DNA from 2 places in the Ruminococcus sp. OA3 genome. Region 2 is predicted to be linked to the other one. Evidence: a T-box and tRNA genes for the amino acid it is inferred to sense, from the RefSeq annotation. Region 2 holds a T-box; the other holds one or more tRNA genes.
The links. The T-box of region 2 lies ahead of pheS (phenylalanine--tRNA ligase subunit alpha). A T-box ahead of a tRNA ligase gene usually reads a tRNA of that ligase, here a tRNA-Phe.

Region 1: it has a tRNA-Phe gene. The T-box ahead of pheS (phenylalanine--tRNA ligase subunit alpha) is inferred to sense a tRNA for this amino acid. The anticodon was not compared.

The regions. Positions count from the first base shown of each region.
Region 1 covers NZ_JAKNTO010000001.1:690,111-697,581, forward strand. The annotation lists rRNA gene MCG98_RS03205 (16S ribosomal RNA) at 1-771, shown strand, start outside; rRNA gene rrf (5S ribosomal RNA) at 1,061-1,178, shown strand; rRNA gene MCG98_RS03215 (23S ribosomal RNA) at 1,715-4,608, shown strand; tRNA gene MCG98_RS03220 (tRNA-Asp) at 4,809-4,882, shown strand; tRNA gene MCG98_RS03225 (tRNA-Val) at 4,917-4,989, shown strand; tRNA gene MCG98_RS03230 (tRNA-Thr) at 5,015-5,087, shown strand; tRNA gene MCG98_RS03235 (tRNA-Tyr) at 5,118-5,199, shown strand; tRNA gene MCG98_RS03240 (tRNA-Met) at 5,392-5,465, shown strand; tRNA gene MCG98_RS03245 (tRNA-Phe) at 5,511-5,583, shown strand; tRNA gene MCG98_RS03250 (tRNA-Lys) at 5,609-5,681, shown strand; gene MCG98_RS03255 (hypothetical protein) at 5,862-6,737, opposite strand; gene ugpC (sn-glycerol-3-phosphate ABC transporter ATP-binding protein UgpC) at 6,848-7,471, opposite strand, start outside.
Region 2 covers NZ_JAKNTO010000001.1:2,622,405-2,629,875, forward strand. The annotation lists gene pckA (phosphoenolpyruvate carboxykinase (ATP)) at 1-1,582, shown strand, start outside; T-box leader at 1,729-1,949, shown strand; gene pheS (phenylalanine--tRNA ligase subunit alpha) at 2,083-3,102, shown strand; gene pheT (phenylalanine--tRNA ligase subunit beta) at 3,147-5,564, shown strand; gene MCG98_RS11780 (histidine phosphatase family protein) at 5,575-6,204, shown strand; gene queA (tRNA preQ1(34) S-adenosylmethionine ribosyltransferase-isomerase QueA) at 6,201-7,226, shown strand.

The sequences.
Region 1 (7,471 bases), 1.9 Mb from region 2:
GGGGAGCAAACAGGATTAGATACCCTGGTAGTCCACGCCGTAAACGATGTATACTAGGTGTCGGGGGGCAAAGCCCTTCGGTGCCGCAGCAAACGCAATAAGTATACCACCTGGGGAGTACGTTCGCAAGAATGAAACTCAAAGGAATTGACGGGGACCCGCACAAGCGGTGGAGCATGTGGTTTAATTCGAAGCAACGCGAAGAACCTTACCAAGTCTTGACATCTAACTGACCGGTCCGTAACGGGGCCTTCCCTACGGGGCAGTTAAGACAGGTGGTGCATGGTTGTCGTCAGCTCGTGTCGTGAGATGTTGGGTTAAGTCCCGCAACGAGCGCAACCCTTATCCTTAGTAGCCAGCAAGTGAAGTTGGGCACTCTAGGGAGACTGCCAGGGATAACCTGGAGGAAGGTGGGGATGACGTCAAATCATCATGCCCCTTATGATTTGGGCTACACACGTGCTACAATGGCGTAAACAAAGGGAAGCGATCACGCGAGTGTCAGCAAATCCCAAAAATAACGTCTCAGTTCGGATTGTAGTCTGCAACTCGACTACATGAAGCTGGAATCGCTAGTAATCGCGAATCAGAATGTCGCGGTGAATACGTTCCCGGGTCTTGTACACACCGCCCGTCACACCATGGGAGTCGGATATGCCCGAAGCCTGTGACCCAACCGTAAGGAGGGAGCAGTCGAAGGTGGAGCCGATAACTGGGGTGAAGTCGTAACAAGGTAGCCGTATCGGAAGGTGCGGCTGGATCACCTCCTTTCTAAGGAAGAAGAAGTAGGCATTGAGCATTTGATGAGAACGAGCCGGAAGGCGAAGGTCGAATCTAGTGCGAAAGCCCGCCTGGACACTTAGCGAATGCGAGCGAAAGCGAAGCATAAGGTTAGTGACCACGGTGAAGAGATGTGTTTTACTGTTGAGTTATCGAAGAGATAACGCACTGGTGAGGAAAAAAAGAGCAGCTTACTACACAACGTAAGCAGAGGAAGTTCCACTGACGTGGAACAGCTTTCACACTAAGCTCAAAAGGGCCTCGCTAAGTGTTCAAAGCTTCTGGTGGCGATGCGCTTAGGGGAAACACCCGTACCCATCCCGAACACGATGGTTAAGACTTAAGCGGCCGATGGTACTGCACTGGTGACGGTGTGGGAGAGTAGGTGGCTGCCAGAACCCTTTAAAAAGTGTGGGAAACGCTTTTTGAGATAAAACGGGCACCCACAGAAGCGTGCCAACCTACAACAGCAGGGAAGTGTTGTTTTACATAACTGGTTTTACCAGTGATCAGAGAGAACAAAGAAGTTTGTTGTTTCTGATGGCTGATAAAACAGCCGGCGAGACGAAGGCGGACGATGTGAGCGGACATCGGGATCAAAGATCCCTCAGTCGTGACATTACATGCCAATACATGAAAGAATCTTTGCACGGACAGGCGAACCTGACCGCACAAACCTTGTTTCCTGTGTTCCCATCAGGGAAGTGTTTCGCGTATGTACCTTGAAAACCGCATATACGAAAATATCTATATTGATAACATCTCTTATCAGCGAAGCTGATAAGCAAGAAACGTTAGAGATAGGAAAAGACATCCGAGGAACCACAGGCAGAGATGCATGTGGTGAATCAAACATTGTAAACGCAATGAAACGAAACGCTCGATGCGAAAGCATCGCAAGTACCGACTGTTCCAAACGCTATTGGAGCAGGAAGGTCAAACAAGAAAGAGCGCAGGGTGGATGCCTTGGCACTAAGAGCCGATGAAAGACGTGATAAGCTGCGAAAAGCTTCGGGGAGGAGCAAATATCCTACGATCCGGAGATCTCTGAATGGGGAAACCTGCATACCCAAACGGTATGTATCCATACGCCAATTCATAACGTATGGAGGGGAACCCGGGGAACTGAAACATCTAAGTACCCGGAGGAAAAGAAAGAAACATCGATTTCCAAAGTAGCGGCGAGCGAAATGGAAGGAGCCTAAACCAGCATGCGTGCATGCTGGGGTTACGGACTGCAGAAAGTGACTTCAATGCTAGTAGAATGGTTTTGGGAAAGCCAGCCAGAGAGGGTGAAAGCCCCGTATACGAAAGCAGGCGAGAGCGAGCAGGATCCAAAGTACCGCGAGACACGAGAAACCTTGCGGGAAGTCGGGGGGACCACCCCCCAAGGCTAAATACTCCTTAGTGACCGATAGCGCATAGTACTGTGAAGGAAAGGTGAAAAGGACCCCGGGAGGGGAGTGAAAGAGAACCTGAAACCCTGTGTTTACAAACTGTGGAACCACTTTACAGGTGGAACCGCGTACTTTTTGTAGAACGGTCCGGCGAGTTACGCTGGCTGGCAAGGTTAAGCACTTCAAGGTGTGGAGCCGAAGGGAAACCAAGTCTTAATAGGGCGATTAAGTCAGTCAGAGTAGACCCGAAACCGGGTGATCTATCCATGTCCAGGTTGAAGTTGCCGTAAAAGGCAATGGAGGACCGAACGCACATCCGTTGAAAAGGGTGGCGATGAGGTGTGGATAGGGGAGAAATTCCAATCGAACCCGGAGATAGCTGGTTCTCCTCGAAATAGCTTTAGGGCTAGCCTCATGAGAGTCTTTTGGAGGTAGAGCACTGAATTTCCTAGGGGGCGTCAAAGCTTACCGAAGAATATCAAACTCCGAATGCCAGTAAGATGATTCATGGGAGTCAGACTATACGAGATAAGTTGGATAGTCAAAAGGGAAAGAGCCCAGACCACCGGCTAAGGTCCCAAAGTGTGTGTTAAGTGGAAAAGGATGTGGGATTTCGAAGACAACTAGGATGTTGGCTCAGAAGCAGCCATACATTCAAAGAGTGCGTAATAGCTCACTAGTCGAGAGGTCCTGCGCCGAAAATGTCCGGGGCTGAAACACAACACCGAAGCCGTGGGATGGTAGCAATACCATCGGTAGAGGAGCATTGAAGACGCGAAGAAGCGGTACCGTAAGGAGCCGTGGAGAGTCTTGAAGAGAGAATGCCGGAATGAGTAGCGAGAGAGAGGTGAGAATCCTCTCGGCCGAATATCCAAGGTTTCCAGAGTAAAGCTGATCTGCTCTGGGTAAGTCGGGGCCTAAGGCGAGGGCGAAAGCCGTAGTCGATGGACAACAGGTTGAGATTCCTGTACTGCAAGGTAACAGAACTGTGGGGACATATGTGGAAAGTGCAACCCTGGAATGGAATCCAGGGGCAAGCGAGGTAGGAGTAAGGCAGGCAAATCCGCCTTACAATCCGAAGGCGTGATGCGGACCGAAATAAAGTAGGGAAGTGCATGAGCCATGTATCAAGAAAAGCCGCTATTGTTTACCGTGTACCCGTACCGTAAACCGACACAGGTGGATGAGGAGAGAATCCTAAGGCCGACGGAAGAAGCATTGTTAAGGAACTCGGCAAAATGACCCCGTAACTTCGGGAGAAGGGGTGCCATCGAAAGATGGCCGCAGAGAATAGGCTCAAGCAACTGTTTAGCAAAAACACAGGTCTATGCAAAACCGAAAGGTGAGGTATATGGGCTGACGCCTGCCCGGTGCTGGAAGGTTAAGAGGAGAGGTTAGCCGCAAGGCGAAGCTTTGAATTTAAGCCCCAGTAAACGGCGGCCGTAACTATAACGGTCCTAAGGTAGCGAAATTCCTTGTCGGGTAAGTTCCGACCCGCACGAAAGGCGTAATGATTTGAGCACTGTCTCGACAATGCATCCGGTGAAATTGAAGTACCAGTGAAGATGCTGGTTACCTGCGCCAGGACGGAAAGACCCCATGGAGCTTTACTCCAGCTTGATACTGGGATTCGGTATTGCATGTACAGGATAGGTGGGAGACGAAGAAGCACGAACGCCAGTTTGTGTGGAGTCAATGTTGGGATACCACCCTTGCAGTATTGGATTTCTAACCAACAGCCGTGACCCGGCTGGGGGACAATGTCAGGTGGGGAGTTTGACTGGGGCGGTCGCCTCCGAAAGGGTATCGGAGGCGCTCAAAGGTTCCCTCAGAATGGTTGGAAACCATTCGCAGAGTGCAAAGGCAGAAGGGAGCTTGACTGCGACACCGACGGGTGGAGCAGGTACGAAAGTAGGACTTAGTGATCCGGTGGTTTTAAGTGGGAATGCCATCGCTCAACGGATAAAAGCTACCCTGGGGATAACAGGCTTATCACTCCCAAGAGTTCACATCGACGGAGTGGTTTGGCACCTCGATGTCGGCTCATCGCATCCTGGGGCTGTAGTAGGTCCCAAGGGTTGGGCTGTTCGCCCATTAAAGCGGTACGCGAGCTGGGTTCAGAACGTCGTGAGACAGTTCGGTCCCTATCCGGCGTGGGCGTAGGATATTTGAGAGGAGCTGACCTTAGTACGAGAGGACCGGGTTGGACTGACCACTGGTGTACCGGTTGTTCCGCCAGGAGCATGGCCGGGTAGCCAAGTCGGGAAGGGATAAACGCTGAAGGCATCTAAGCGTGAAGCCCCCCTCAAGATGAGATATCCCATACGTAAAGTAGTAAGACCCCTTGAAGACGACGAGGTAGATAGGGCAGAGGTGGAAGTGCAGCAATGTATGGAGCTGACTGCTACTAATCGGTCGAGGGTTTGACCTGAACACTTAGGGAGTGCAAGACGAAGTCGAAGCAGGAACTTAGTGTGAAGGTCGTTCGATAGAGCAAAGCGAGATCGAACTTCCCCTGCATAAGCAGAAGGAAGCAAGAGAAGCGGAGATCGAATGACCCGAAAGAAGACGGTAGAAGCGTGGATGGATGTAATAGTGTATGCGGTTTTGAAGGTATATCCTTCTAAGAAAGGCCCAGTGGCTCAGTTGGTTAGAGCGTCGCCCTGTCACGGCGAAGGTCGAGGGTTCGAGTCCCTTCTGGGTCGTTATATAACTCTTAAGTTATATTTATATTGTGATGGGATCTTAGCTCAGCTGGGAGAGCATCTGCCTTACAAGCAGAGGGTCATAGGTTCGAGCCCTATAGGTCCCATTCTTTTTTTAAGATGACTAGGTGTGCCGATGTGGCTCAATTGGCAGAGCAGCTGATTTGTAATCAGCAGGTTATCGGTTCGAGTCCGATCATCGGCTTTCATTGGAAACAATGAGTAATAATAATTTGGATGGATTCCCGAGTGGCCAAAGGGGGCAGACTGTAAATCTGTTGGCAACGCCTTCGAAGGTTCGAATCCTTCTCCATCCATTGAGAGAAAGAAACAAATCTTTTTGGTTCAAAACCAAAACGGTTCGAATCCTTCTCCATACACTCACCGAAAGCAACTTAGTGAATGCAAGCCATCAGGCGCCGCATGAACTTAGTGCGAGGTGGTTCACGAACCTTAATGAGCACTTTAGTGCGAATTTAGTTGAGAGAACATACAAGTTTATATATTATCGCGGGATGGAGCAGTCTGGAAGCTCGTCGGGCTCATAACCCGAAGGTCGTAGGTTCAAATCCTACTCCCGCAATTATTGTTTGAAGATTCAAACAAAATAATTTTATATTTTGTACATGCCTGGTTAGCTCAGTTGGTAGAGCAGAGGACTGAAAATCCTCGTGTCTCTGGTTCGATTCCGGAACCAGGCATTACCTGACTTATGACAGGTAAAATGGGATATTAGCTCAGTTGGTAGAGCACTTGACTTTTAATCAAGTTGTCCGGGGTTCGAATCCCCGATGTCTCATAAGGAAAAAATGGCGTAAATCCAAGGGTTTGCGCTATTTTTGTGTTTTTGTTTCAGTCTTTCCAGATTAAAATGTATATATATCTATATAAAAGATTTTATAATTATCTAAGCGGACATTCGCATCCTGTTGATATTGCGAATGTCCGCTTATAATATTGATTCTGAATGTTGTGATATCTACGCATGATAAATATCTGCTTCAAAGCTTGCATTTGGACAGATTGCTTCATACATAACTTTTCCGCACCTGGTAAAACGGTATTTTACAGTACACGCCAGACTTTCATGGATGGTACGGTCCATTTTTCCCTGAACAGGCGCCTGCAGGGAATGGGGTGTTCCTTTAATAAGCTGTACCGATAGGACACTGTCTTTTTGTTTTACTACGATTTTCTTTTTGTCCGCATAGATGACTCTTGCTCCGAGATAAGTTGCGATTCGGTATTCCCTGCCATTCAGCCATACGATTCCTATACATCCGCAGAAGCTTAACTTTAAGACTGGAATACTGGCTGCAGCCAGCATAATACAGGTTTTGTCGTCATTATATTGTGTCCACAAATAGTTGTCCGGAAAAGACTGACCTCTGTCCCCTTCAATATAACCAGTTCCATTTTGAAACAGAAAGTCTTCTTCATCTAATATCAGCTTACCATCAACTCGGTGATTCAGGCTGAAAATGCTGTGCCTGCACTGCATTCCGGGAAGAAGACAAAACGGTCCCATAATATTATATGCTGGTTTTACCACCGAATCATAACGCAGTTTTCCTGTAAGATTCACACCCTGTTCCCGTATGGAAAGACGGCAGCCTTTGTCTGAAAAGATGCAGTTACCCATGCGCACATAAAAATGGTTTCGTTTCACATCCATTGTTATGGAAGGGAATGTAACCACCAGGGAACGATCTTCTGTAATAATCTGAAGCCTGGCGGATATCTGCCTGTCATCATCCGTATGAAAGGATGGGATCAGCGCAATCGATTTATGTCCCGTCTGTTGTTTCAGATACCATCCTTCAAAATACGAGCGTTTTTTGATGATATGATTCATGTATACCTCCCGTGCCGCAGCAGTAATGTGTGTATTGTTAAGTATTACCGTTTTTATAAATAATATAACGAAAAAACCTTGAACAAGTTGATATTCAAGGTTTTTTTCTGCTATACATTAATGATCAATTCTGTATCCTTATCAAAGAAGTGTGCTTTTTCCATATCAAAATTTACTCTGACAGAATCCCCTGCTTTAAGGTCTGTACGCGGGTTGACACGTGCAGTAACCTGAGTGCCTTCGACATCAAAATACAGGTAGACCTCAGCACCCAAAAGCTCTGATACCTTAACAGTAGATTCTACTGCATTTTGCGGCGTGGTTTCCAGGAAAATCTGAGAATCATGAATGTTTTCCGGACGAATACCGAGAGTAACGGTTTTGCCAATATATTGATTATCTGTCAGCGCCTTTGCTCTTGACGGGGGGATCAGTAGTTTACACTTTCCAATTGTAATATAAACGTTCCCATTTTCACTGGAGATAACACCATCCAGAAAATTCATCTGCGGTGAGCCGATAAATCCCGCCACAAATTTATTACAGGGGTGTGCATACAATTCCTTTGGAGACGCCACCTGCTGGATCACGCCGTCTTTCATTACAACGATTCTTGTTCCAAGTGTCATGGCCTCTGTCTGATCGTGTGTTACATAAATGATGGTGGAACCCAGTTTCTGATGAAGCTTTGAGATCTCAATACGCATCTGAACTCTCAGCTTGGCATCCAGATT
Region 2 (7,471 bases):
ATATGGTATTACCGGAGTGACAGAAATCGTTCACAATCCTTCTTATGAGATGTTATTTGAAGAAGAAACCAAGCCAGATCTGGAAGGATTTGAAAAAGGCCAGGAAAGTGAACTCGGTGCCGTTAATGTTATGACCGGTATTTACACGGGACGTTCACCGAAAGACAAATTCATTGTCATGGATGAGAATTCTAAGGACACTGTATGGTGGACTTCTGATGAGTATAAGAATGACAATCATCCCGCCAGCCAGGAAGCATGGGATGTGGTAATGAAAATTGCCAAGGAAGAACTTTCCAACAAAAGACTTTTTGTTGTAGACGCATTCTGCGGTGCCAATGAGGATACCCGGATGGCGATCCGTTTTATTGTTGAGGTGGCATGGCAGGCTCACTTTGTTAAGAACATGTTTATCCAGCCTACAGCAGAGGAACTGGAAAACTTTAAGCCGGATTTTGTTGTGTACAACGCTTCAAAGGCAAAAGTAGAGAATTATAAAGAGCTGGGCCTGAATTCAGAGACCGCTGTAATGTTCAACATCACCAGCCGTGAGCAGGTTATCGTGAATTCCTGGTACGGCGGTGAGATGAAAAAGGGTATGTTCTCCATGATGAACTACTACCTGCCGCTTAAAGGCATTGCTTCCATGCACTGCTCTGCAAACACTGATCTGAACGGTGAGAATACTGCAATTTTCTTCGGACTTTCCGGAACAGGAAAGACCACACTGTCAACAGATCCGAAACGTCTTCTCATCGGAGATGACGAGCATGGCTGGGATGATAAAGGGGTATTCAACTTTGAGGGTGGATGCTACGCTAAAGTAATCAACCTTGACAAAGAGTCTGAGCCGGACATTTACAATGCAATCAAACGCAATGCTCTTCTGGAGAACGTTACGCTTGATGCTGACGGTAAGATTGACTTTGATGACAAGAGCGTGACGGAGAATACGCGTGTATCTTATCCGATTGACCATATCGAAAATATTGTTCGTCCGGTTTCAACAGCTCCGGCAGCAAAGGATGTGATCTTCCTGTCTGCGGATGCATTCGGCGTTCTTCCTCCTGTATCTGTTTTAACTCCAGAACAGACACAGTATTATTTCCTGTCTGGATTCACGGCAAAACTTGCCGGTACAGAGCGTGGAATCACTGAACCGACGCCTACTTTCTCCGCTTGCTTCGGTCAGGCATTCTTGGAACTGCATCCGACAAAATACGCAGAGGAACTTGTTAAGAAAATGCAGGAGAGCGGTGCAAAGGCATACCTTGTGAACACCGGATGGAATGGTTCGGGAAAACGTATCTCCATCCGTGACACTCGTGGTATCATCGACGCAATTCTGGATGGATCCATTGCAACAGCACCGACGAAAAAACTTCCATTCTTTAATTTTGATATTCCGACAGAGCTTCCGTCCGTAGATCCTAAGATCCTTGATCCACGCGATACCTACGCAGACGCTTCTGAGTGGGAGACGAAGGCGAAAGACCTGGCACAGAGATTTATAAAGAACTTTGCAAAATATGAGGGCAATGAAGCAGGAAAAGCATTAGTTTCTGCAGGACCTCAGTTATAAAACAGACTGATAATTAAAAATGCCGTATGCAGATCAGAAAAGGATTTTGCATGCGGTGTTTTCTATTTGAAAAGCATAAAAAGATAAAAAAAAGTAAAATTCTCTTGACACATCGGGTCTTTGTGTTAAAATTAGTAATTATACAAATATCGGCGATGAAAGTGTCAGTAGATATGTATTTTCTATCAGAGAGGGGAGGTCACCGGCTGAAAGCCTCCTTGAGTTCAGATACATATTGAGATTCCCACTGGAGCTGCATTTCTGAAATCAAGTAGGAGATGCCGTACGGAGCGCGTTAAGCTGTTTGAGTGCCCGGTGAAAACCGGGAATCAGGGTGGTACCACGGATTTCAAACTTCGTCCCTTTTGCGGACGGAGTTTTTTTAATTGTTTTGGAAACTTCGTCCCCTGTACAATAAAAGCGCTCCCCGGGATCGTACGGCGTTTTTATTAAATGGAAAATTAATCTATCGATAAGGAGAATGAACCATGAGTGAAAGTATGAAAGACAGATTGCAGGCAATTCTGGATGAGGCAACACAGAACATTCAGGATTCGGATGCTCTTGACAAGTTAAATGATGTGCGTGTCAGCTTTCTTGGAAAAAAAGGAAAGTTAACTTCTGTTTTGAAGGGCATGAAGGATGTTGCGGCGGAAGATCGTCCGAAAGTGGGACAGATGGTCAACGAGACAAGGGAAAAGATCGAGCAGTATCTGGAAGAAACAAAGGTGCGCCTGGAAAGGGCGATCCGTGAACACCAGATGAAAGAGGAAGTGATCGATGTCACACTCCCGGCCAAGCGCGCCAGAGTGGGTCATCGGCATCCGAATACGATCGCACTGGAAGAAGTAGAGAGGATTTTCATCGGCATGGGGTACGAGGTTGTGGAAGGCCCAGAGGTGGAGTACGACATGTACAATTTTGAAAAACTGAATATTCCTGCCAATCATCCGGCAAAGGATGAGCAGGATACATTCTATATCAATAAAGACATTGTGCTGCGCACCCAGACATCCCCGGTACAGGCACGTGTCATGGAGGAGGGGAAGCTTCCGATCCGTATGATTGCACCTGGACGCGTATTCCGTTCCGACGAAGTGGATGCAACACATTCCCCGTCATTCCATCAGATTGAAGGTCTTGTTGTTGACAGGAATATTACATTTGCGGATCTGAAAGGAACGCTGGAGGAGTTTGCAAAGGAACTGTTCGGTGAGGAGACGAGAACCAAATTCCGTCCGCATCATTTCCCGTTTACAGAACCGAGTGCGGAGGTTGATGTAACCTGCTTCAAATGTGGCGGGAGCGGCTGCCGTTTCTGTAAAGGGTCCGGCTGGATCGAGATCCTGGGCTGTGGTATGGTTCATCCGCATGTGCTGGAGATGTGCGGCATTGATCCGGATGAATATACAGGTTTTGCTTTTGGGGTCGGACTGGAACGTATCGCATTATTAAAGTATGAGATTGATGATATGAGACTGTTGTATGAAAATGATGACCGTTTCTTAAAACAGTTCTAAGCGCAGACGCGTAGTTATGATCTAAAATTCAGGAGGAAGAAAAATTGAATACATCGTTATCATGGATCAAACAATATGTGCCGGATCTGGATGTGACGGCGCAGGAATATACAGACGCCATGACACTTTCCGGAACGAAAGTAGAAGGGTATGAGGAGCTGGATGCAGATCTGTCGGATATTGTCATCGGGCAGATCGAGAGAATCGAGAGGCATCCGGATGCGGATAAACTGATTATCTGTCAGGTAAATGTGGGAACCGAAAATGTACAGATTGTGACCGGAGCTCCGAATGTGAAAGAAGGAGACAAAGTGCCGGTTGTCCTGGACGGAGGCCGTGTGGCAGGAGGACACGATGGAAAGAAGACACCGGGCGGTATCAAGATCAAAAAAGGGAAACTAAGAGGGATCGAGTCTTACGGTATGATGTGTTCCATCGAGGAGCTCGGAAGTACAAGAGACATGTACCCGGAAGCTCCGGAGTATGGTATCTATATTTTCCCGGAGGATTCCGTGGTTGGTGAGAGTGCCATCAAAGCGCTGGGCCTCGAAGATGTTGTATTTGAGTATGAGGTGACTTCTAACCGTGTGGACTGCTACAGTGTGATCGGAATCGCACGTGAAGCTGCTGCTACCTTCAGAAAAGAATTTCATCCGCCTGCTGTAAATGAGACCGGAAATGATGAGGATGTCAATGACTATATCAAAGTGACGGTTAAAGATGAGGATCTCTGTCCGAGATACTGTGCGCGCGTGGTGAAAAATGTCAAGGTCGGACCATCACCAAAATGGATGCAGAGATGCCTGGCGACGAATGGCATCCGTCCGATCAACAACCTTGTAGATATCACAAACTACGTGATGGAGGAGTATGGACAGCCGATGCACGCGTATGATCTTGATATGATTGCGGGACATGAAATCATCGTAAGGCGTGCGGCAAAAGATGAGAACTTTGTGACTCTGGATGGCCAGGAGCGCAAAATGGATGATTCAGTTCTGATGATCTGCGATGCCGAGAAACCAGTGGGTATTGCAGGCATCATGGGCGGCGAAAATTCCATGATCACAGATTCTGTCAAAACAGTCCTGTTCGAGGCTGCCTGTTTTGACGGAACGAATATCCGACTGTCCAGCAAACGTGTCGGCCTGCGTACGGATGCTTCCGGGAAATTCGAAAAGGGTCTGGATCCCAATAATGCGAAAGCCGCAATCGACCGTGCATGCCAGCTGATGGAAGAGCTGGGTGCAGGCGAAGTCGTCGGAGGCACCGCAGACGTTTATACAAAAAAGAAAGAACCTGTGCGCGTACCGTTTGAGCCGGAGAAGATTAATGCACTGCTCGGCACTGATATTCCAAAAGAACAGATGCTGGAGTATCTGAAACGTGTAGAACTGGTGTATGATGAGAGAACAAATGAGATTGTGGCTCCCACATTCAGACACGATATTTTCCGGACAGCAGATCTGGCGGAAGAAGTTGCACGTTTTTACGGGTATGACAACATCCCCACTACACTTCCGAGCGGGGAGGCTACAACCGGTAAGATTTCATTTAAAATGCGCATTGAGGAAACCGCCAGAGACGTAGCAGAATACTGCGGATTCTCACAGGGGATGTGCTACTCATTTGAAAGTCCGAAGGTATTTGATAAGCTGCTGATTACACCGGACAGTCCGCTCAGGAGGGCAGTGACGATCATGAATCCGCTGGGCGAGGATTTCAGTATCATGCGTACAATTTCTCTGAACGGGATGCTGACTTCACTGTCCACCAATTACAACCGCAGAAATAAGAATGTGAAGCTGTACGAGCTTGGCAACATTTATATTCCAGGACAGCTGCCGCTTGAAGAGCTGCCCGAAGAGAGAATGATGCTTACTCTCGGAATGTACGGAGACGGAGACTTTTTCACGATGAAAGGCGTCATCGAAGAGTTTCTGGAGAAGGTGGGAATGCACAGGAAGCCGCAATATGACCCGCAGGCAGGGAAGACGTTCCTGCATCCGGGCAGGCAGGCAAATGTTATTTACGATGGCGTAAATATCGGATATCTTGGAGAGGTACATCCGGATGTTGCTGATAACTATGATATCGGAACACGTGTGTATGTGGCAGTTGTCGACATCTTAAAAGTACTTGAATTTGCATCATATGACAGAAAATATACAGGCATTGCAAAATACCCCGCGGTGACACGTGATATCAGTATGGTACTGCCAAAAGAAATTCTCGTCGGTCAGATTGAAGCTGTGATTGAACAGCGCAGCGGAAAAATTCTGGAAAGCTATCAGCTGTTCGATGTATATGAGGGAAGCCAGATTGAAGACGGCTTTAAATCAGTTGCATATTCGATTACGTTCCGTGCCGCTGACAGAACTCTTGAGGAAGCAGATATCACTGCTGCAATGAAAAAGATACTGAATGGTTTGGAAGATTTGGGAGCTGTCCTCAGACAGTAACAGGTGTTTTATGAGATTATATGTAATACGACATGGAGAAACGACCTGGAACACGCAGGCCAGGCTTCAGGGCATGAGTGATATTCCATTAAATGAAAACGGGATATCACTTGCCCGGGAGACGGGCGAAGCGATGCGGGATATTCCATTTACCAGGATTTACACAAGTCCGCTTAAAAGGGCTGTACAGACGGCAGAACTGGTTGCAGGAGAAAGGCAGCTTCCGATCGTAAAAGAAGATCGCCTTAAAGAGATCAGCTTTGGAGAGTGGGAAGGTCTTTCCTGCAGCAGAGACAATTATGAGATTCCATCGGATTCTTTTGAACAGTTTTTCCGGGATCCATTTCAATTCACTCCTCCAAGAGGAGGAGAAAGCGTCATGGAAGTCTGCAGGCGTACGGAGCATTTCATGGATGAACTGCTTCATGAACTGAAAAATGAGCAGGATACGGTACTGCTCTCGACACATGGATGTACGCTGCGTGCACTGATGAATTACTTTTATCAGGACTTTACGCCGTCATTCTGGCGTGGACACGTGCCTCCGAACTGCGGAGTGTCGATCGTGGAAGTGAAGAACGGGACTGCCAGTATCCTGGAAGAAGACCGGATATTTTACCTGGGGGAGAGTGACATATGAAAACATCAGACTTTTATTATGAACTGCCGGAGGAACTGATTGCTCAGGACCCGCTTCCCAACCGTTCCGATTCCAGACTGTTATGTCTTAACAAAGAGGGCGGAGAGATCAAACACCGCAGGTTTACGGATATCCTCACGTATCTGCATCCGGGCGACTGCCTTGTGATCAACGACACGAAAGTTATCCCGGCACGTCTGTTTGGCCGAAAGGAGGGAACCGACGCACATATAGAAATCCTGCTGCTAAAGCGCAGGGAGAATGATATCTGGGAAACTCTGGTAAAACCGGGCAAAAAGGCAAAACCAGGCACAAAGCTTATCTTCGGAGACGGGGTTTTGAAAGGTGAAGTCCTGGATATCGTGGAAGAGGGAAACCGTCTGATTCAGTTTACGTATGACGGGATTTTTGAAGAAATACTGGATGTACTCGGAGAGATGCCTCTTCCCCCGTATATTACGCATAAACTGCAGGATAAAAACAGATACCAGACAGTCTATGCAAAACATGACGGTTCAGCTGCAGCTCCGACTGCCGGACTCCACTTTACGCAGGAACTGCTGGAAGAGGTAAAGCAAATGGGGGTTCAGATTGCCCATGTGACACTTCATGTGGGGCTTGGAACCTTTCGTCCTGTCAAGGTAGATGACGTGACGGACCACCATATGCATTCGGAGTTTTATATCGTTGAAGAGGATCAGGCAGAACTGGTCAACGAAACAAGAGCTTCGGGACATCGTGTGATTGCTGTCGGTACGACGAGCTGCCGGACGCTGGAATCGGCCACGGGCGATGATGGAATTCTGAATGCGGGAAGCGGATGGACGGATATTTTTATATATCCTGGCTATAGATTTAAAATGATAGATGGCCTGATCACAAATTTCCATCTTCCGGAATCCACGCTGATGATGCTGGTATCGGCACTTGCAGGCAGGGAGAATATCATGAGGGCGTACGAGGAAGCCGTGAGAGAGAGATATCGTTTTTTCTCGTTCGGAGATGCAATGTACATTGGATGAGTAAAAAATAATCGATAAAGAGAACCCGCAGAGGCACAGTCTTACTGGGCTTTTGCGGGTTTTTGGCACCTGATTTCCAGAGAAGCTCACTAAAAATAGAAAATATCCCAACCAGATAACCTACAAAATCGTATAAACATTTAATTATCGCCCAGATTTGGCAGACGCATCCCTTTCGGGAGGGAAATACCCACAGCGTTATCGTCTTTGCAGTATTGCTTGCAAAGTCACTCGGTTTTGAGGTG